4 regions of the Corynebacterium sp. LaCa_70 genome follow, and region 2 is predicted to be linked to each of the others. Evidence: predicted binding sites of a transcription regulator. Region 2 holds the regulator's gene; each other region holds the start of a gene.
What was found. The regulator LexA, encoded in region 2, represses DNA repair genes until DNA is damaged. The targets are predictions, from matches to a motif close to CGAACANNTGTTCG.
Positions count from the first base shown of each region.

Region 1: ACP8MI_RS08640 (error-prone DNA polymerase) is a predicted target of LexA. The motif match lies at 2,751-2,764, and genes of this name have one in related genera.
Region 3: ACP8MI_RS07365 (SAV_6107 family HEPN domain-containing protein) is a predicted target of LexA. The motif match lies at 2,854-2,867, and genes of this name have one in related genera.
Region 4: ACP8MI_RS00550 (HNH endonuclease signature motif containing protein) is a predicted target of LexA. The motif match lies at 3,222-3,235, and genes of this name have one in related genera.

Region 1 covers NZ_CP190914.1:1,901,619-1,906,813, reverse strand. The annotation lists gene ACP8MI_RS08655 (methionine ABC transporter permease) at 1-435, opposite strand, end outside; gene ACP8MI_RS08650 (methionine ABC transporter ATP-binding protein) at 432-1,508, opposite strand; gene ACP8MI_RS08645 (MetQ/NlpA family ABC transporter substrate-binding protein) at 1,683-2,570, opposite strand; gene ACP8MI_RS08640 (error-prone DNA polymerase) at 2,798-5,195, shown strand, end outside.
Region 2 covers NZ_CP190914.1:1,369,535-1,374,729, forward strand. The annotation lists gene hrpA (ATP-dependent RNA helicase HrpA) at 1-1,109, shown strand, start outside; gene nrdR (transcriptional regulator NrdR) at 1,154-1,609, opposite strand; gene ACP8MI_RS06240 (hypothetical protein) at 1,756-2,199, opposite strand; gene lexA (transcriptional repressor LexA) at 2,437-3,144, shown strand; gene ACP8MI_RS06250 (DeoR/GlpR family DNA-binding transcription regulator) at 3,237-4,016, shown strand; gene ACP8MI_RS06255 (uracil-xanthine permease family protein) at 4,090-5,195, opposite strand, start outside.
Region 3 covers NZ_CP190914.1:1,619,727-1,624,921, reverse strand. The annotation lists gene ACP8MI_RS07380 (alpha-(1->6)-mannopyranosyltransferase A) at 1-1,034, opposite strand, end outside; gene ACP8MI_RS07375 (polyprenyl synthetase family protein) at 1,034-2,161, opposite strand; gene ACP8MI_RS07370 (GNAT family N-acetyltransferase) at 2,265-2,834, opposite strand; gene ACP8MI_RS07365 (SAV_6107 family HEPN domain-containing protein) at 2,980-3,504, shown strand; gene ACP8MI_RS07360 (DUF3040 domain-containing protein) at 3,687-4,145, shown strand; gene mraZ (division/cell wall cluster transcriptional repressor MraZ) at 4,759-5,193, shown strand.
Region 4 covers NZ_CP190914.1:118,413-123,607, forward strand. The annotation lists gene paaZ (phenylacetic acid degradation bifunctional protein PaaZ) at 1-1,347, shown strand, start outside; gene ACP8MI_RS00550 (HNH endonuclease signature motif containing protein) at 1,372-2,976, opposite strand; gene ACP8MI_RS00555 (anaerobic C4-dicarboxylate transporter) at 3,554-4,861, shown strand; gene ACP8MI_RS00560 (anion permease) at 4,879-5,195, opposite strand, start outside.

The sequences.
Region 1 (5,195 bases), 530 kb from region 2:
GATTACGCGGGTGATAATCCGCCAGGGGCCTGCCCCCATCGCCCGGGCGGCTTCGATAATGCCCGGGTCAATCGAGACCAAGTTCTGTTCGACGATGCGCGCGACCGCGAAGGTGGCGGCGATACCCATGACAAGTGCGGCTGGTTCGCGCCCGATCGACGAGCCCAGCACGCCGATGGTGATCGGCTGCATCAGGGCCAGCAAAATAATGAACGGAATCGGGCGGACGAAGTTCACCAGAATATTCAGGATCGTGTAGACAACTTTGTTCTGCAGAATCCCGTTTTCGCGGGTGGTGAACAGGAATACGCCGACCACGAGGCCGAGGACGCCTCCGACGACCATGGCGAATGCCACCATGACCAAGGTATCGATGATGGCGTCGGAAAACATGGGGCCCAGGCGGTCCCAGTTGGTATCAGCTGCGGAAATCATCGCTTAATCTCCTCAATGTGGGTGCGCTGGGATAGTGTGCGGTAAAACTCGTCGATGGCGGAATCCTCGCCATTGAGACGCACGGTCATTTTGCCGAAGGATTGCTGCTGCAGGGTGGTCACGCCACCGTGCACGATGTTGATGGAACCACCGGAAGAGCGCAGTGTGGCAGCGGCTTCGAAGAACCCGGAGTTTTCGGTCAGCTCGATGGTAAACAGCCGCCCCTCGTGGGCCAGCAGGTCATCGGCTTCGATGGCATCGGGTTCATTGCGCAGGGCAGTGGCGACGAAGCGCTTGGCGACGTCGGTTTTCGGTGCCGAAAACACGTCGTAGATCTCGCCATATTCCACGATGGAGCCGTTTTCCATCACCGCGACTTTGTCGGCGATCGAGCGTACAACTTCCATTTCGTGGGTGATCACGACGATGGTGATGCCAAATTCCTGGTTGACTTTTCGCAGCACATCCAGGATTTCTTGCGTGGTCTCTGGGTCGAGTGCGGAGGTGGCTTCGTCGGCAAGCAACAGCGACGGGTTGGTCGCCAATGCACGGGCGATGCCGACGCGCTGCTTCTGGCCACCGGAAAGCTGCTCGGGGTAGGAGTTGCCGCGCTCGCCCAGGCCGACGAATTCGAGGAGTTCGTTGACGCGCTTGGTGCGCTCGGCTTTTGGCACCCCGGCCAGTTTCAGCGGGAATTCGATATTTGCCGCTGCGGTGCGGGAATTAAACAGGTTGAACTGTTGGAAGATCATCCCGATATTGCGACGCAGCCCGCGCATTTTTGCTTCGGACATGCCGACGATCTCTGTGCCGTCGAGTTTCAGCGAACCCGAGGTTGGGTTATCCAGACCGTTAATCAGGCGTACCAGGGTGGATTTGCCCGCGCCGGAATAACCGATGATGCCGATGACCTCGCCTGATTCGACGGTCAGGGTGACATCGTCGACGGCGGTGACCTGTGCGGCGCCTTTCTTTTTGGCGTCGAAGACCTTGTTGACGTTGGTGAATTCGATGCGGGTGCCGCGGCGTTCGCCACTTCCGCTAGCTGGGCTTGTACCCGAGTGTGTTACCACGAAAAACCATCATTTCTTCTTAGACGGAAAACGCTTAGTCGCAGCTATGTTAGCCGGGACTAAGCGTGTGTCGTTACTAGCCTGCTCGGAAAGTCCGGAGGAATACCGGAAGCGTTCCGAATGAGCTGTGCTGCAGTAGCGCCAGCAGCGACAGTAGCGCCAGCAGCTCCAGGGCTAGCCTTGCAGTTCTGCTTCCAGATCGTCGAGGATCTTCTGCAGTTCTTCACGCGGGCGCTGGACCTGCACTGTGGTTCCGCCGGATTCTTCGAATACCGCCTTGGCAACGCGCTCGTCGTGCCACAGCTCGGCCAGCTCGTTCAAGACTTCGTCGTCGACGGCGTCGGCACGAACAACCCACAGGTTGATGTATGGCTCGGCGCTTTCTGCGTTCGGATCGTCGTCGAAGATAGCTTCTTCTGGGTCAATATTGGCCTGGTCCAGGAAGTTATTGTTGATCACAGCTGGCTGGCCCAGGCGGTACTGCCGCGCGGTTTCGGAAGCATCGACCGTGGTGACAGTGACCTTGGAGGCTTCTTTATCGATGTCAGCCACGCTTGGGGTGTACTTGACGTCGCCAACCAACTCCACCAACCCGGCCTCACGCAACAGCAACAGTGCGCGACCCTGGTTGACGGTGTCGTTCGGGATGACAACTTCTTCGCCCTCGATCTTGTCGACGTCGAGCTCGTCGGCACCTTCCCAGAACAGTCCCATCTTGTAGATTTCCGTGGATACCAGTGGTGCCAGGTCATCGCCGGAATCAACGTTGTACTGTGCCAAGAACATCAGGTGCTGGAATTTGTTGATGTCGTTTTCGCCCTGGCTCAGAGCAGGGTTGGGCTGGGAGTATTCCGCGAAGTTTTCAATCTCGATGTTGAAGCCATGTTCTTCAGCGACTTCTTCGAATACTGACCATGATTCCAGCGAAGCATCGGTGGTGCCGATGGTGATGGTGTCGTCTTTGGAATATGGGGTATAAGCGGCGTTGTCGCCGGAACAGGCAACCAGAGTGGCTGCAGTCAGTGCAGCAGTGCTACCGGCAATAATGCGGCGGATGTTCATAAGGGGTGTCCTTTCATGGGGTGTGCGTCGACGGGCTTGTGCATGGTGGGCCTCCAGCATGCGTCAGTGGGCCCGGTACGCATGTCGCGCAATGACGTGGAATCTAGCAGAGTCTGTACAGCTTTGTCTATATTTTCGTTCAACCATCGCCACGTCGGGCCGTATGAAAAATACTTTGTTCGAAAATATATACGCATGTGTGAGAGTTTCTGTGTAGGGTTACTCTCATGAATTTCAACGGTGGTGCGGGCCTGTCGTGGTCGCGTTTGGAGCGGATTTTATCTGGGCGCCCGGTGCCTCATCCGGTAGCGCTGCCACCAGGGGCTGATATTGCTGCGGCGACGGAGGAAAATACAGGGTATAAGCGTGCCGACGGTCCAGCCTTCGCAGAATTGGCTGCGGTGAGTTCATATAGCTTTTTGGCTGGGGCCTCGGACCCAGAAGCGCTGGTAGAACGCGCTTGTGAATTGGGTCTAACTGCGTTGGGGATCTGCGATCATGACGGTTTTTATGGATCCATTGTGTTCGCAGAAGCCGCAGCCAAAGCTGGCTTGCCGACGGTTTTTGGCGCCCGTTTGAGTCTGGATCATGGCAGTCTTACCGTCTTGGCGCGCACCCCGGAAGGCTACCGGTTGCTGTCCCGGGTGATGGCGGCGGCGCATATGGCGAGCACAGACCGCCGCCCGCGGTATCCAAGCTTGGAATCATTTGCGGAGCAATTAGCCGGGCAATGCTATATCCTCGTGGATTATTCCTGGCTTGATATGCTCGATACCTTGATCGAATCTTTTGGAATAGACAGCTTGGTTCTGCACTATGAATCTAACTTGTTGCCGGAAGATGCCGACCGCTTTGCGGCACTGGATGCAGCTGCCGCGCAACTAATGAGTCGGCACTCTGGTCTGCGCGCGATCATCAGCGCCAGCCCGCACGCTGCTACCCGTAGCCAGACCCGACTGGCCAGTGCGAAAGCCGCGTTGGCCCAGCGGGAATCGCTGGCAGCTGCCAGCTGGCATACCCACCCGATGGGCGCGCAGTGGCTGCGAGATGGTCGCAGCATGCTGCGGCTGGCCCCAGGGCGGGAAAAGCTCCTGGAAACTACCGTGAAGATTGCCGAAGAGTGCGCGTTTAGCTGGGATATCGTGGCACCGCGTCTGCCACATTTTGCAGTACCTGATGGCGAAACCGAGATGAGTTGGCTTCGGCAGCTGACCTATCGTCGGGCCCGAAAGCGTTATCAGGCCTACCCAGAACAGACTTATCGGCGGGCACGCACCCAGATTGAACATGAACTCGGGGTTATCGAGCAGCTGGGGTTTCCCGGCTATTTCTTGATCGTGATGGATATCGTCGATTTCTGTGCTCGGCAGAATATTTTGGCCCAGGGCCGGGGATCGGCAGCGAATTCTGTGGTGTGCTTCAGCCTGGGCATTACCAACGCGGAACCGATCAGTGCGCAGCTGTTATTTGAGCGGTTTTTATCGGCGGATCGTGATGGACCGCCGGATATTGATTTAGATATTGAATCCACTCGCAGGGAAGAAGTTATCCAATACGTGTATGCCACCTACGGGCGTGACCGTGCCGCGCAAGTGGCTAACGTGATTACCTACCGTCGGAAAGGTGCGGTACGCGATGCTGCCCGTGCCCTGGGCTTTCCGCAAGGTGCCGCGGATAGTTGGGCACAAGGAAAAACTGAACCACCAGATAATGTGCTGGCATTATCGGATCAATTCCTCGGCCAGCCGCGGCATTTGGGTATTCACTCCGGTGGCATGGTGTTGTGCGATCGTCCTGTGACGGATGTGGTGCCGACGCAATGGGCGGCGATGGAAGGCCGCAGTGTCGTGCAATGGGATAAAGACAGCTGCGCGGGTGCCGGGTTAGTGAAATTCGATCTACTGGGGCTGGGCATGTTGGAAGCACTGCACCACATGATTGACCTGGTGCAACAGCAACACGGATACACCGTGAACCTCTGGGAGATCGACCTGGCAGACTCCAACGTCTACGACATGCTCTGCAACGCCGATGCCGTCGGGGTATTCCAGGTGGAATCGCGCGCGCAGCTGAACACGCTGCCGCGGCTGAAGCCACGCTGCTTTTTTGACCTGGTAGTAGAAGTCGCGCTGATCCGCCCGGGCCCGATCCAGGGTGGTTCCGTGCACCCGTACCTGCGCCGACGGGACGGGCTAGAAGAGGTGACGTATGACCACCCGGTACTGGAGAAAGCACTGGCAAAAACTTTGGGCATCCCGTTGTTCCAGGAGCAGTTGATGCATATCGCGGTTGATGCCGCAGGTTTTACTGGTGCAGAAGCTGATGATCTGCGCCGGGCGATGGGCTCGAAGCGTTCGCCAGAACGGATGGCTGCGCTTCAGGAACGTTTCTTGCGCGGTTGTTGGGAAACCAATCAGATCGAGGCAGAAACCGCCTATAAGCTGTGGTCGAAGATCGTGGCTTTCGCCGCCTATGGGTTCCCAGAATCGCATTCGCAGTCTTTTGCCTCACTGGTGTTTTTCTCGGCATGGTTTAAGCGCTACTACCCGGCAGAATTTTGCGTCGGGCTGTTGCGGGCGCAACCGATGGGGTTTTATTCTCCACAGTCGCTGATCCAGGATGCCC
Region 2 (5,195 bases):
CACGCGGAATTAACGCCACCGATTTTTCGTGGGAAAAACTGCCGTCGCACCTGAAGATGACATTTGCGGCCATCGATAAGCGTGGAAATATCATCGATGATGATAAAGATCTCCGCGCCTTGCAGAAGCGCCAGGCGGGCAAAATTAGTGCTTCTATCACCAAGAAAGTCGAAAATAAGGTCCGGGATACGCACAAGCGCTCTCCAAACGAATCACACGCGAGACCACAACAGCAATCGGCGCGCACCTACGTAGCTTCCTGGACGGCAGAAAACCTGGGGACAATCCCCGAAACGATTGAACACGAGGTTGATCAGCACACTGTCACAGCATATCCTGCCTTGACAATGAGCGAGCGCGGATTGTCTGTGCAGTACTACCCCACGCGTGCTGCAGCAGATTCAGCAATGATGACCGCCACGTTGACGCTATTGCTGCGTAATTTAACTGTGAATACTCAAAAAATGGTCAATGGTTTACCCCTGCAGCAACGCGTGGCCGTGGATCATTATCCTCATGGTGGTGCCGATGGTTTGGTCTCTGATGCACGCATTGCTGCGTTACGAGACTTGCTGGTGGCACACGGTGGTCCGGTGCGCAGCCCAGCTGAATTCGAGAAGCTGAAAAGCACCATCGGTCAGCAGCTACCGCGCGAGGTGCGGCAAGCAGTGGTCACGTTGGCTCCGGGTTTGGTGCGCTATTCCAAGCTTGCCGACGAGTTGGAAAACTGGGAAGGTCCCGCCATTGATGATATGCGCGGCCAGTTGGAATTCTTATTGCCGAAAAGTGCAATCAGTATCCACGGGATCTCACAGTTGCGCCATCTACCGCGATATCTGCAAGCTATGGAGATCCGATTAGACGATATGGCCACTAACCCAGACAAAGACGGTGAACGGCAAGACGTCATTGACGATTGTCTGGCATATGTCCGTAATCGTCTCCGGCGCCTGCCTGCAGGAGCGGAAAAGTCTCCCGAGGTGACAAAAGTTCGCTGGATGATTGAAGAGCTACGAGTAAGCTTGTTTGCCCAGCGATTGGGCACGGCACATCCCGTCTCTGCCCGTCGGATTCGTAAGGCAGTGGACAGCCTGGGGAAAAATTCCTAACTGGCTTACATCATTGGGGTTACGTGATTGGGCTTACGCACCAGTTAGTCTTCGCGCTCACGGCGGCGCATCAGCCGGATTTCAGACTCAAAATCTTGTGCACTGTCGAAGGACTTATACACCGAGGCGAAACGCAAATAGGCAACCTCATCGAGTTCTCGCAGCGGCTCAAGGATGGCTAAGCCAATCGCGTTGGCATCAACCTGGGAGCTCCCGTGCCCACGCACAGTCTCTTCGACTTGCTGCGCCAATCGCTTCAGTGAGTCCTCAGTTACCGGACGGCCCTGGCATGCCCGGTGCACACCGCGGATCAGCTTGTCGCGAGAAAACGGCTCTGTCAGACCGTTGCGCTTGACCACCAACAACACAGATTTTTCCACAGTAGTAAACCGTCCCTGGCACTGCGTGCATTCTCTGCGACGCCGAATGGCTACACCGCCATCAACTAAACGGGAATCGACGACTCTGGACTGTTCGTGGTGACAGAATGGACAGTACACGGCCTCGTCAATGCTCCTTCACTGCATATAACAGCATGTAGTCGGTAGAAAAGATTATGCTCGGTAAAATTTCTGGCATCATAACGCGAAGAGTGCGATGCAAGGGGGTGCTCTCATGATCGCCACCGCATCCCCCGCCGACAGCGCTAGCTCGCCCCGAGCAGAACGCCGCCGGCCATCAGTACCCCTAGTATCGCACCTAATAGGTACGAGACAATAATTGCAGACGTATGGGACGTTGGCGTACGGGACACTGCCCCTGCACCATCTATAGGTAATTCATCGTTGTCCACACTGTTTACGGTGGCAGAGTTCCGTTGTCCATCGTCCGCATAATCAGCGATGCAGGACAATGGTTGGAGAGCATAAATTACTTCCTGCGCAGTGCCCGCCCGGACTGGTTGTGGCTCCCACTCTGCAGCCGCCGGAGTGGTGATACCCGCAGATCCGCTGGAGGCCTGCGCTGGTCGTACGCGTTGATAGCGCGACAGGCTGTGCTGGCTCTGCAGGCAGTCACCACCATACTGAGACTGGCGCAGCGGTTGGCGTTGGCAATGGCGATGTTGATGGTGCTGGTGAATGTGCAGCATGACTAAAGCTCACGCTCCTTTCAGAATGAGTTATGTACTCGATCTGAAAGCACTCTAAGCGGTGACTGTCACACCCACGAGCAGTACTAGTAATTGTGTTCGATTAATCCTTGCATTACACTCGTCATTACCACGCAGAGGTAATTTCTCACGTATGTTCGGTACCAAGCATGTGAATTGCACCATAGTGTGATCATGTGTCACAAAATTGCTAACAACTCGACTTAGGAGCTATGTATGCCGCGTCCACGCACGTCCTCAGCACCGAAGCCCACCTTTGAACAACTTTCCCACCGGCAGCGGCGAATTCTGGAAGTCATCCGCGACGCGGTGATGCTACGCGGATATCCACCAAGCATTCGCGAAATCGGAGATACCGCGGGGCTGCAATCCACCTCATCGGTGGCGTACCAATTAAAACAGCTGGAAGAAAAAGGCTTCCTCCAACGCGACCCCAATAAGCCACGTGCGATGATCGTGCGCAACATGCCCGAAACCAAAAAGCCAGGCAAGCGCCCTAGCACCAACAAAACTTCCGAAAACCCAGAGGCACCAACCGACGCCTCAGGTTATTGTTATGTCCCGGCATTGGGCCGAATCGCTGCTGGTACACCTATTACCGCAGAAGAAAACATCGATTCTTATTACCCAATGCCAGAAGAGATTGTTGGCGGCGGTGATCTATTCATGCTGCGGGTCGTTGGGGAATCCATGAAAGATGCCGGCATTTTAGATGGCGACTGGGTCGTGGTGCGTTCGCAAAAGGTCGCTGAAGTCGGGGAATTCGTCGCCGCTTTACTCGATGGCGAAGAAGCCACAGTAAAAGAATTTCACCGGGATTCATCAGGCGTCTGGTTGCTGCCGCACAATGACGCTTTTAGTCCGATTCCAGGCGATGAAGCCGAGATTATGGGCAAAGTTGTCTCCGTTATGCGTAAGCTTTAACTAGCTTTAACTGGCGCTAACGGCTCCAGCAGCTGCGCATTTAATCCGCTCTTCACGTTACCCCAACCGGCAGAAAGGACCCTGCACGCAGAATGTACGCCGAAGAACGGCGCCGCCATATCGCCTCGCTCGCCGCGGTAGACGGGTGGGTTAAGGTCGGAGAACTAGCCGAACGGTTCTCCGTGACCTCCGAAACCATACGTAGAGATCTTGCGGCACTAGACGAAATCGGCGCTGTGCACCGGGTCCGCGGCGGAGCACGTGCCGCGCATAACTACCAGACCTCCGAAGTTCCTCTGGCGGACCGCAACCGATCGGCCGCAGAGGCCAAACTTGCCATCGCAACCGCCGCACTCCAATTTGTGCCCACGCAAGGCACTGTATTCATTGGCGCTGGCACCACAAATAATTCTTTAGCAGATTTTCTTGGTCAAACCGAGCGCGCAGCCAATCTAGAGATTGTGATCAATAGTCTGCCTGGCGCATTGAACCTTGCTGCTTACGGCTTAGACAACATGCACTTGCTCGGCGGAACGGTCCGGAGCATGACCCAATCGATCGTCGGTCCAACAGCACTACGCTCCTTGGCGCTCAAACGCGCCGATGTAGCGTTCATCGGCACCGACGCGCTTACCGTCGAACACGGGTTATCGACTGCAGATACACAAGAAGCCGCAATTAAAACCGCATTCATGACGAATGCTCATAAAGTGGTGGTGCTGTGCGACTCCAGCAAACTCGGGCGCGATTACCTCGTCAGCTTCGGCACCATCCGAGATATCGACGTCTTAATCACCGATTCTGCCGCACCAGATTCACTTGTCACCGCAGTACGACAACACGGCGTAGAAGTAGTCGTCGTAGAGCGCTAACTATTGTTTTACCCAGCGGTTTAGCCGTTGCAGAAAATTCGCGACTACTGCGCGTGGATTCTGCGTCTTACTGCTACGTGTGCTGGGTTCCTTGGCCTTCGCCAACACGCTCGTAGAGCCACCGCATAATTGGGTAGAACACCATAATGCCCACAGAACCCCAAGCAATGCCTTCGAGCTCCACTGGACCAATCGGAAGGGTGAGGTTCCCGATACCTGCTACTAACGCGATCGCAGCAGCCGTCAGGTTCACAGGGTTATTGAAATTAACCTTATTATCCATCCAAATTCGCACACCCAACATGCCGATCAAGCCATAAAGCAACAATGTTGCACCGCCCAAAACACCGACCGGAATACTGAAAATCAACGCACCAAACTTCGGAATGAATGCCAACGCCACCGCAGCGATTGCAGCAACCCAATACGCGGCGGTGGAATATACCTTAGTGGCGGCCATAACACCAATATTTTCGGCATACGTCGTGGTACCAGAGCCACCAGCTCCACCGGCCAACGTGGTCGCTAAACCGTCGGCAAGCAACGCATCACCGGCCAGATGATCGACGTTGCGTCCGGTCATCGCGGAGACTGCTTTCACGTGCCCCACGTTTTCGGCAATCAGCACCACCAACACCGGAAGCGTCGTCAGCACCACTGAAAGCTGAAACTCCGGGGTGTGGAATTCCGGGATTCCCACCCACGGTGCATCTTCGATTGCTTGCGCGGCTTCTGCATCGACGTTTCCGGTTACCGCCGCAAAAATCCATCCGACGACTACCCCAATCAATATGCTCAACCGGCTGATCATGCCGCGGCCAGCTACCGTAGCCAGAACAATGACGCCCAGGGTGATCGCAGCCACCAGTGGTTGGGTTTGGAAACTCTCGGTGGCGGTCGGAGCCAAATTAAGCCCGATCAAAGCGACGATTGCGCCCGTGACTGCGGGTGGTAACACAGCATCGATAACTCCCCGGCCAGCTATTTTGACCAGCAACCCCACCAACATCAGTACAATACCGGTAACAAAAATCCCGCCCAGCTGGGCGGCAATGCCATGCTGCTGCGAAGCGATCAGTGGCGCGATAAAAGCAAATGACGAGCCGAGGTACGACGGCAATTTGTTGCGCGTAATGAGCAAAAACAGCATCGTTCCCACGCCGGAGAATAGCAGCGTGG
Region 3 (5,195 bases), 250 kb from region 2:
GGGTTAACTACCTTGGAGTTTCCGGTGATTTCAGTCAGCCAACCCCACGATGACCCAGAAGCAACGGTCACGGCCGCGATCACGAGAACGGTTTCAGCCACGGCAACCACGCCGGTGACCAGTAGGCTGAGTAGCCGCCGCCACAGTGGGTCGTCTAGCGCGGTGTAGTGGCGCACCATCATCCACACCACGAATGGTAGGACGATGCCCGCGGTAGCCTTGAGTGAGACCGCAACCGCGATCAGTGCGATGCCGAGCAGGAATTTTTTCCGCAGCGCCAGCAATAGCCCTAGGGAGGCCAGTCCGACCATCACGGATTCGTTGTGCATGCCACCGATCAGGTGCAGGATCATCACAGGGTTTGCCGCAGCCATCCATAATGCGAGTTCTGCATTGCCACCCACATGGCGGGCGATCCTGGGCACGGCGTAGACAATTCCGGCAAAGCCCAGGATAGAGAGCAATTTATAAACTATAATTCCGGCTGTGACGTTGTCGCCGACGATGCTGGTGATTATCTCACCGGTCCACAAATGTAGCGGCCCATACGGGGTGGTGGTGTTGCGCCAATCGTGGGAGACTTCCAACAAATATGGTCCTGGATTAACCGCTGCACCGTCGTTGTAGGGGTCGAAGCCGTCGCGCAGCATCGCGCCTTGCATCAGATACGAATAGACATCGCGGGAGGCCAAGGGACCTGCTAATAACAGTGGGGCCACCCACACCGCAATATGCTTGCCGACGGAGGCGGTAGCCGGCTGTGTCGCCTCGGTGCGCTGCTCACCGCACGACGGCTTGCCGACGATGTGGCGTCCGAGCAATGCCCACGCGAAAACCAGTAAGAAGAGTGCTATCCAGTAGACCACGCTGGCGAGCCCACGCGCGTGGCCGAAGGTAAGAAAGCTCCATCCGAGTTCGTGGAGGATACCGCCCCGGTTGCGCACGGCTCCCGCACCAAATGATGAGGCCGTGAGCAATACGGTCGCTGCTAGCCCGAGCCACAGTGGGCGCGGAATGGGTAGTCGAACAGTCATCAGCTGTGACGCCTCGTGGCTTTGATCGCGAGTGATTCCAAATTGGCGCGCACGTCGTCGCGCAGGCTGACCGCGCGCAGCTGCGCCAAACCGGATTCACGCAGCTGGTCAATGTCGCGCTCGATTTCATCGACGGCACCCGAAGTAGTGATGATTTCCCGCATACGGTTGATGTCTGCCGGATCGGACGTGGTGCCCAACAGGCGTCGGAGATCAGCTGCGGCGTGTGGGTCACGTTCGTCGGCCCGCGACAACGTCAGTGCGATCAGTTCTGTTCGCTTGCCTTCGCGTAAATCATCCCCAGCAGGTTTGCCGGTCACCTCGGGGTCCCCGAATACGCCCAGGAGGTCGTCGCGAAGCTGGAAAGCAATCCCAATATCCCGGCCATAGCCGCGGAAAGCAGTGATGAGTTCCTCGGACCCGCCGCCGATTGCCGCGCCCAAGTGCAAGGGGCGTTCAATCGTGTACGCGGCGGTTTTGAAGCGATTAACATTGGCGGCCAGCGTGCGGGATTCGTCGGCATGAGCTTCGATGGAAATATCAAGCATTTGGCCCCCAATGACTTCTTGCCGCATATGATGCCAAGGTTGCTGCGCGCGAAGCAGTGCCTGTGGGGAGATTCCGGATTCGCGGAACATGTCATCGGCCCAGGCTAGTGCCATATCTCCCAGCAAAATCGCCACTGAGGTACCAAAATGTCCGGCGTCACCGAGCAAGCCTTGTGCGTCGTGTTCATCAGCGACCTGCCGGTGCACAGCTGGTTTACCGCGCCGGGTTTCGGAGGCATCGAGAATATCGTCGTGGATAAGCGCACAGGCCTGGATGAGTTCGAGGGAAGCCGCGGCGCGGATCACAGCATCGTGGTCTTCGCCTGCGCCGGAGCTTGCGGTTAATCCTGTCGCCTGGGCGCCGCAGAAACCCGCCCAGAGATACAGCGGGCGGATGCGTTTTCCGCCGTCCAGCACGAAGCGTTCTAGATAGTCGATCGCCTGTGTTACCGGTGCCCCGATGTGGCTGAGCTCGCGGCGTCGCGAAGCAAAAAAGTCTTCGAGTGCGCCGTGCGCGGCGTCGGGAAGTTGCTCGAGTGCTAAGAATGGCTCGTTCTGATCACGCAATTCGAATGCCACGGAAAAATCCTTGCGGGGTGGTCGGTGCCAGGGCGTCAGCGTCGTTATCTGGTTTGACTTGGCTGAGCTTGGCTGGTTTTCAATGCTTTCAGTACCTGTGAGCCTACTGGTTGGACGTATCGGCTAAGGGGAGTGGGGCAGATAAGATCGCGTAGGCGCGGGGATCACCTGGATAGTGCACGTGGCGGACGATGTCACGAAAGCCGAGTGAGCGGTATAAGCCAAATGCCCGGTTGGATTCGTCTGCGACTTCTGGTGTGGAAAGCAAAAGGTAATCGGCTGGCATATTCCAGGCCAGTCGACTTAAAAGGCGCTTGCCGACGCCATGGCCTTGCATTTGTGGCAGTACGTGCAATTCGGCGAGCTCGGCGTAACTGCTGAGTTGCGGGCGGTATTTGTTGGTGGTTCCAGCCTGTTCTAAAAACGTGCGCAGATGGTTGTCCCACCAGTAACCGCGGTAGCCCAAAAAGCCGTAGGCCACCCCAATGATCGTGTCGCCAACGACCGCAATGATGGCGCTAAACCCGGGGTGGAAGATGTCACGCCGCCAGGCTTTAATCCGGTTGCTTGCGACGTGTGGCGAATACTCCATTGCGGCAAGGTAAATGCTGACTAATTCGGGTGCTAGCAGGGAAAATTCCTGTGGCGATAGGCGGCGGTATTCGATCTTCATGGGGTTGGCGATATTCTTTCGAACAGATTTGCGTATCCGGCAGGGTGGGTGTGAGCGGCCGGGCATAGTCTCAATTTCACACGATGTAGCAGCGACACGATATAGCAACGACGTAGCAGCGAAATATAGAGCGAGGTTGAACACTATGCCACAAGTTATTTCTGCAACCACTAAATTTAACCACACTGCCAGCTTGCGCCGGGGTGGAATGCAGCCACGTACGCGCCGTTCTGGAGCCACTATTTCTCGTGCTGGGGCAGGCAGTGCTCGAGTGGACTCTGCAGCGCTAACCCGGCACCGCAAGCTGGTAGCAAGCGCGGAAATGCTGATGGGTAAGGCGCGTGCCTACCTCCGCGATGGTGATGCTAGCCAGGCACTGGAATTCGCTTACTGGGCTGGCCTCCGTTTGGCTGGTGCGCGGGTTGCAGTTTCTCCGGTGGGGAAACGCCGTCGGAAGCCGACAAGCGCATGGGAGCAGCTAGCGCTGGTTGATGCCGCAGGGAAGCAGTGGGTCCACCGGTTTCAGCCGTATTCCAGGGTGTGCCGGGATATTGGGCTTGGCCTGGGCGCAGAAATCTCGGAGCTGCAGGTGATGTCATTATTGAAATTAGTGGATGAATTTCTCGTTGAGGTTGCTGCGCAGACGCTGGTGGAACGTACTGCGGCTTAATATGGCGCCAACTGTGATGCTCGGCGCGATCTGGTGTGATGAGGTCTCGCAAAAAAGTAGAAATTACGGGAACAATAGCGATAGTCTGGGCGTTAACTAGAGAGAAAAGCTAGTGAGAAGTGTCCATGCGCGCCGACGGCAAGCCGTATGGGATGCCTATTGCCCCACCAGGAGGAACCACCGTGTCGCTGTCTGAGCAAGAGCAGCAAGCACTCCGTGAGATTGAGGAGTCGCTGCTTGCTGAGGACCCCAAGTTTGGCTCTTCAGTTTCCGAAGATGATTCGCCCTTCACTGGTTTTGGTGAGGGCGGGGGACTCACACTCCGTGGCGTCGCGCTAGCAGTAGTCGGTCTGGTTGCTGTCATCGGTGGCGCCGCCGCCGCGCAGTTTAGCCTTTGGTATATCGCCATTAGCATCGTCGGGTTTTTGGTGATGTTCGGTGCTGGTGTATGGATGTTGCGTGGTAATGGGAACTCCAACAGTCAGCTTTCCGCGGCTTCGCTGTCGAATTCTTCCTCGGGCTCTTCGCGCGGGAAGTCGAAGGCTGCTAAATCTGTGCGCAATAACAACGCCGCTAATGGTAAGCGCACTTTGGGCGACAAAATGGAGGAGCGCTTCCGCTCTCGCTTTGACGAGAATTAAGCGTTTTCTAGCGTTACGCGGGCTTAACCCCATGGTGATCTGCACGGTTATCGTGGGGTTTTCTCGTGCCTAACTGTTTTCGCTATGTGCTGCGGCCATGCCCCCCACTTTGCCCCACCACGTGGGTGCTGCACCCATAATCTCCACTTTGCCCCACCATTCCCACTTCGCCCCACGGTGCTGGTCTGCTGGCTGCGTTGCTGGACCGGGCAGCAGTGACTCAGGCCGTAGCCGCAGCTAGAACCCCTGGCAGAGCCCTCAGAGTTAAATCCCTTAGGCTTGTTGTGTTCCGCGTTGCGGCTGCCTAAACCCCGAAACAATGGTGGTGTTTTAGCGGTGGTCCACAGCGCATCTGAGGAATTTTCCCCCACCCAATTTAATGCCAGCTACCTGCATGAATAGGCCCATACTGGCGGTGTTGCGCGTGTTGCCGACGTGTTTGGGGTTGATTGTGGGGCAAAGTGGGGTACAGTGGGCTTAGCCGACACGACCAATCTTGTAAACGCGCAGATATGTCAGACATGGACGCGTGAATCTGTATGCACGAACAAGGAAGTGACGGTCAGAGAAAACCCGTGTACCGGAGGAGTTGAGTGACAGGAGGTTACCGAGAATGTTTCTCGGCACATACACTCCCAAGCTCGACGACAAAGGGCGGCTGACACTACCGGCGAAATTCCGAGACGAACTCGCCGGTGGGCTTATGGTAACGAAGGGGCAGGACCACTCTTTGGCGGTCTATCCCCGGGAAGAGTTCGCTGCTCGCGCACGCAAAGCGGCAACGGTCTCACGTACCAACCCGGAGGCACGCGCGTTCATTCGTAACTTGGCAGCAAGCGCGGATGAACAACGTCCGGACGGCAATGGTCGTATTACCTTGTCAGCGGCGCACCGCGAGTATGCAAACCTGTCCAAGGAATGCGTGGTCGTAGGTTCTGTGGATTTTCTCGAGATCTGGGATAAAGAGTCCTGGGCCGCATACCAAGAACAGACCGAAGCTGCGTATTCCGCAGCCGACGCTGACGAAGTGCTGGCTGGCCTTCTCTAAGG
Region 4 (5,195 bases), 1.2 Mb from region 2:
TTACGTGCGCATCGCAATGTTTCCGAAAACGGTGTGCAGTTTAGTTCTGAGGCTGACTCGTTGAACGCGGCTATTTTGGGCGCGGATGTAGCTCCGGAAGATCCTGAGTTCGAGATCTTTATCAAGGCGGTCTTCGCCGAAATGACTGCAAAAGCTGGGCAGAAATGTACCGCCATCCGTCGTGTATTGGTGCCAAACCACTTGAAGGGTGCTGTTGCACAGGCATTGCGCGAGCGTTTAGTGGCGAAAGTGATTGCCGGAGACCCACGTGACGAGAATGCGACGATGGGGCCGTTGGTTTCTGTGGACCAGCGCGCTGATGTCGCGACGGCAGTGACTCGCTTGGTAGATGCCGGTGGACAGTTGGTCTGCGGTGGACCGGATGAATTAGACGGTGCATATTTTGCTCCTACGGTGCTCACCTTCAATGACGCTTATGCACCGGCCGTTCATGAAGTTGAGGCTTTTGGTCCCGTGGTTTCTATTGTTGGATATTCGGACACCGTGGAAGCGATTGAATTGGCTGCGCTTGGTCGAGGATCTTTGGTTGCCTCTGTGGTCACTCACGACCCAGAAATTGCTGCTGAGTTTGCTCGTGGGATCGGGGCGCACCATGGTCGATTGCATTTCCTTGACCGGGACGACGCGAAAACCTCGACTGGACATGGTTCTCCTCTGCCGAATTTGATTCACGGAGGGCCCGGTCGTGCTGGCGGCGGCGAAGAATTAGGTGGCGTGCGTTCCATCAAGCACCACATGCAGCGGGTTGCGATCCAAGGAACGCCTGATCACCTGACTGCCATTACCGGGATTTGGCATCGGGGAGCGAAGGTGAACAGTGTGTCACGGGAAGACGTAGAGTCCGGCCGCGGGGTGCATCCATTCCGGAAATCGATTGCGGAGTTAGAAATTGGTGACCAGTTTGTTTCCGATTTCCGTGAGGTGCGGTTGGAAGACATTATCGCGTTTGCAGATTCTACTGGTGATCAGTTCTATGCTCACACGGATGCGAAAGCGGCTGCAGCGAACCCGTTTTTCCCGAGCCAAGTAGCGCATGGCTACTTGCTGGTTTCTTGGGCAGCTGGATTGTTCGTGGAACCCGCGCCGGGCCCGGTGCTGGCTAATATTGGCTTGGAAAACCTGAAGTTTTTGACCCCGGTTCCTGCTGGTGATTCCATCCAGGTGGTGCTGACTTGTAAACAGATTAAGCCCCGTGAGACCGAAATTTATGGCGATGTTTATTGGGATGCGCAGTTGTTGAACCAGGATGGTGAGTTGTGTGCTTCCTATGATGTGCTTACTGGTGTGGAAAAGGAACACACTACTTTTGTGAATTGGTCCGACTAGTTCCGTGATTTTGCGCCTGGTTATTTAAAACGGCGGCTCGGCATAAGACTTTTGCTGGGCAGCCGCCACCCAGGGGTCGCCTTCAACCGTGTGGTTAGCGGCTGAGCTCCGGTCCGCGCGCTCCCCGGTAACTACTGGTTCGAGGTGCCGAATTGCAGTAATTGCTTCTTGGATTCTGTCGATGTATTTCCGGCAGGCGGCAATCTTGATCACGCGGAAACTATCGTGATTCAGCATGCTCTGCAGCTTTAAGACATCGCTATACCAGAGCTGTTGGCCTTCCGACATAGTTCGCGATGTACTTGGTGTCTCCGACGGTGTTGGCATCCCCGGCGTAGATGCTTGGTTGCTCTCTGCGGTCAAACGCTGCATCTTCTGCGCTTCTTCGCGCTGGGCATTGCGGTAGCACGCCATTTTCTGTGCCACAGTTTGTACCCAGCGCCGGTTCGGTTTGGCCAGTGGGCCTTCTGCTTCGGTGGATTGCCAGGTGCCGTCGGCGAATAACCACACAGTGGTTCCGCTGGCTGGTTCGAAAATGGGGCGGGCGCGGCGATCAGTTTTGATGTTGTGGTGGTGCTGGCACAGTGCGATGAGGTTTGCCGGGGTGGTTGCGCCGCCGTTGTCATATTCGATGACGTGGTCCATTTGGCAGGTGGTCGCTGGTTCTTCACAACCTGGGTAGCGGCAGTGTCCATCGCGGCCGGTGACTGCGGCGCGCATGGTTGGTGTGGTGGTATAGCCTGCGACTTCGTGGTTGGCTACGGCGTCCATGTCGTGGTGCTTGGCTGCCTCACCGGCAAGGGCGTCGGCGGCCGCACCGAACAGTGTTTGTTCGCCAGCGCCCGTAGTCCTCGATACGAACAGCGGGGCGTCGTCGACGTCGTTCGCACGGTAGCAATTCAGGGTCACGGACGTTTGTGCATTTCCCAAAAGTAGGTCGATGGTGGCGTCGCGAAGCGAAAGGCCGGTTTGTTGTGCATGTTCGCGGATGTGCGCATCAATGGTCACGGCGGTGGCGGCGTCGGTATCGAAGCGAATTTCATGCGTATCGGTATCGTTGCGCTCAAAATCGGGAATATCGTTGACACCGTAGGTTTTCCTGGGCGATTCCTTCTTTTTATCTTTGCGCACCGAAGAATCAAGGGCATCAATCTCGCGGGTGATCCGGTTTCTGATGGTTCTTCTCGACGCCATCTGCTGGTTCGGTTTCGTTGGAGTGAGAAGATCTACGAGCAGCTCATCGACGGCGGCAAACAGGTGGGCATTGACGGCACCTGCTTTGTCCAGTGCGCGGTCAATGGTAATCCAATGGTCGATATCCAGTTGCCACATGGAGGTTGCAAGTTTGCGCAACTTCGGAAGATCCGACATGCGGTAAAACGCGGCGGCGATGTCACCGGCCTTGTAATTGCTGATGCCACTGGTTGCAGTGATATCGCGCAGCATGAGATCGAAATCATCACTGGCGAGATCAGTAATTCGTTTCCACGCAAAGTACGCGTGACGACGCAGTTCCAGCATTGCCATGGCATTTTTATTGTGTGGATTGCAGTGGGTGAAATATGCCTCCGGGGAGCCCGAAGAATGCTCGACGCCGTGACGGTTTCTGTGGTTGTTGTTCTGCGTCATGACGCCCTCCCCGAACGTTATTGCTAATTAAGATGATTTCAGTCTAGATGGATAAGTGTCAAAAAGCAACAATGTTCGAATGATGTAATGACCTAAAAATTTGGGGCAGCGCGTTATGGAACCTCATGGCGTCGAGAGCAGTCGGATATAAGTGCAATATAACCACTTGTAATAATGATGGGATTTTGTGTCCTGGTTCTGTATGGTGCGGGAATTGGCTTACGCTACAGTAAGCCCAAAGGTATGGAAGAGGTGTTCGCATTATGGGAGTATTCCAGTTAAGATGAAGCTTGTGAAAAATTATATATGTTCGAACCGATTCCGCATGGCCTTTCGTCGGGGAATCAGGGTGTCACTGCCGAATCGTCTGCACTATCACCTGCAATCAGCTGCAACCGCCTGGTCATCGGGCGATAAGCGCCTAGTCAAAAAACTAACCAGCGGCGGGAGGGATAAAACACATATGGGTCGCACCACAAATGCACTAATTGTGAAAACGAAAGCAACTGCGTGCGAGACAATGGAAGGGCCACTTTAGCTACAAATAAACTACAAATGAGTGAAAGGGAGCATGGGCATGGTTATCGTTCACATTGCTATCGTGCTCGGCGCCATCTTCCTTGGCGCACGAATCGGTTCCATCGGTATTGGTATGGCCGGTGGTTTAGGCGTCGTTCTGCTGGGCCTTTCTGGAATTCCCGTCACCCGGGAAGATATTCCTTTCGACGTCATCGCCATCATTATGACGGTCATCGCCGCTATTGCAGCGATGCAACGCGCTGGCGGCATGGACTACCTCGTGTATATCGCCGAACGCTTCCTGCGCAAACACCCCAAGCGTATTACGTTTTATGCGCCGGTCGTTACCTGGCTGATGACGGTCCTCGCAGGTACTGGGCACACCGCCTTTTCGACGCTTCCGGTCATCGTGGAAGTCGCAAAAGAAGGCAAAGTCCGCCCATCACGCCCCCTGTCGGTGGCCGTCGTCGCTTCGCAAATGGCTATCTGTGCATCCCCGATTTCCGCCGCCGTCGTTTTGCTGGCTGGCCTGCTGGAACCGATGGGCGTCGGTTACTTGCAGGTGCTCGCGGTCGTCATCCCGGCTACCTTCATTTCCATCTTCCCAGCTGCCTGGATTGCCAATAAATTTGGCAAAGAACTTGTCGACGACCCGGTTTACCTCGAACGTAAAGCGCAAGGCTTGGTGGCAGAACCACTTGGCGCGAAAAACTACCAACCTAGCTCCGGTGCTAAAGCGTCCGTTCTGATCTTCCTCGCTGCCATCGTTATCGTCATGGCCTGGGCAACCATCACTTCCGACCAGGTTGGACTCATCTCCGAGCCAACTCTGCCGCGCAATGAAGCCATCATGACTGTGATGCTGACGGCCGCGACAATCATCGTCATGCTCACGAAAATCCCGGCCGGTGACGTTCTCAATACGCCAGTGTTCAAATCCGGCATGTCCGCTTGCGTGTGCGTGTTGGGTGTTGCTTGGCTCGGAACCACACTGATCAACCACTACCTCGACGACATTCAAAACCTCGCCGGCGGCGTCCTGGAATCCTCGCCATGGTTGCTCGCGGTGGTCCTCTTCTTCGGTGCGGCACTGCTGTACTCGCAGGCAGCGACGACCAAAGCACTCATGCCAGCGGCCCTTGCACTCGGCGTCAACCCGGTCACAGCCGTCGCAGCCTTCCCCGCAGTATCGGCACTGTTTATCTTGCCGACGTACCCAACGCTGCTGGCAGCCGTCGAAATGGACGACACCGGCACCACGCGCATCGGCAAAGCAGTGTTCAACCACCCATTCCTGATTCCCGGCGTGGTCAGCATTGCCAGCTCTGTGCTGCTGGGTTACCTCTTCGGTTCTGTGATTATTTAGCTATTCGGTGGCCGCTGCTAGCCCATCATGCCCAGCAACGCGAGCCAGGCGGTTCCGACGACGCCGAAGATGACAATGTTGATCACCGAAGCGATAAACGATACGCGGAACCACTCCGCGGTTTTCACGAAGCCGGAACCGTAAATCAAACCAGCCGGGCCGGAAGCATAGTGCGTCAACGCACCGATCAAGTTGCTGGCAAAACCCAACATGAGCGCGGCAAACAGCGGCGGCGCACCCGCAGCAACAGCCGCACCCAAAAACACCGAATACAACGCGATGATCTGCGCGGTATTCGAAGCAAAAAGATAATGCACGTAGAAATACACCAGCG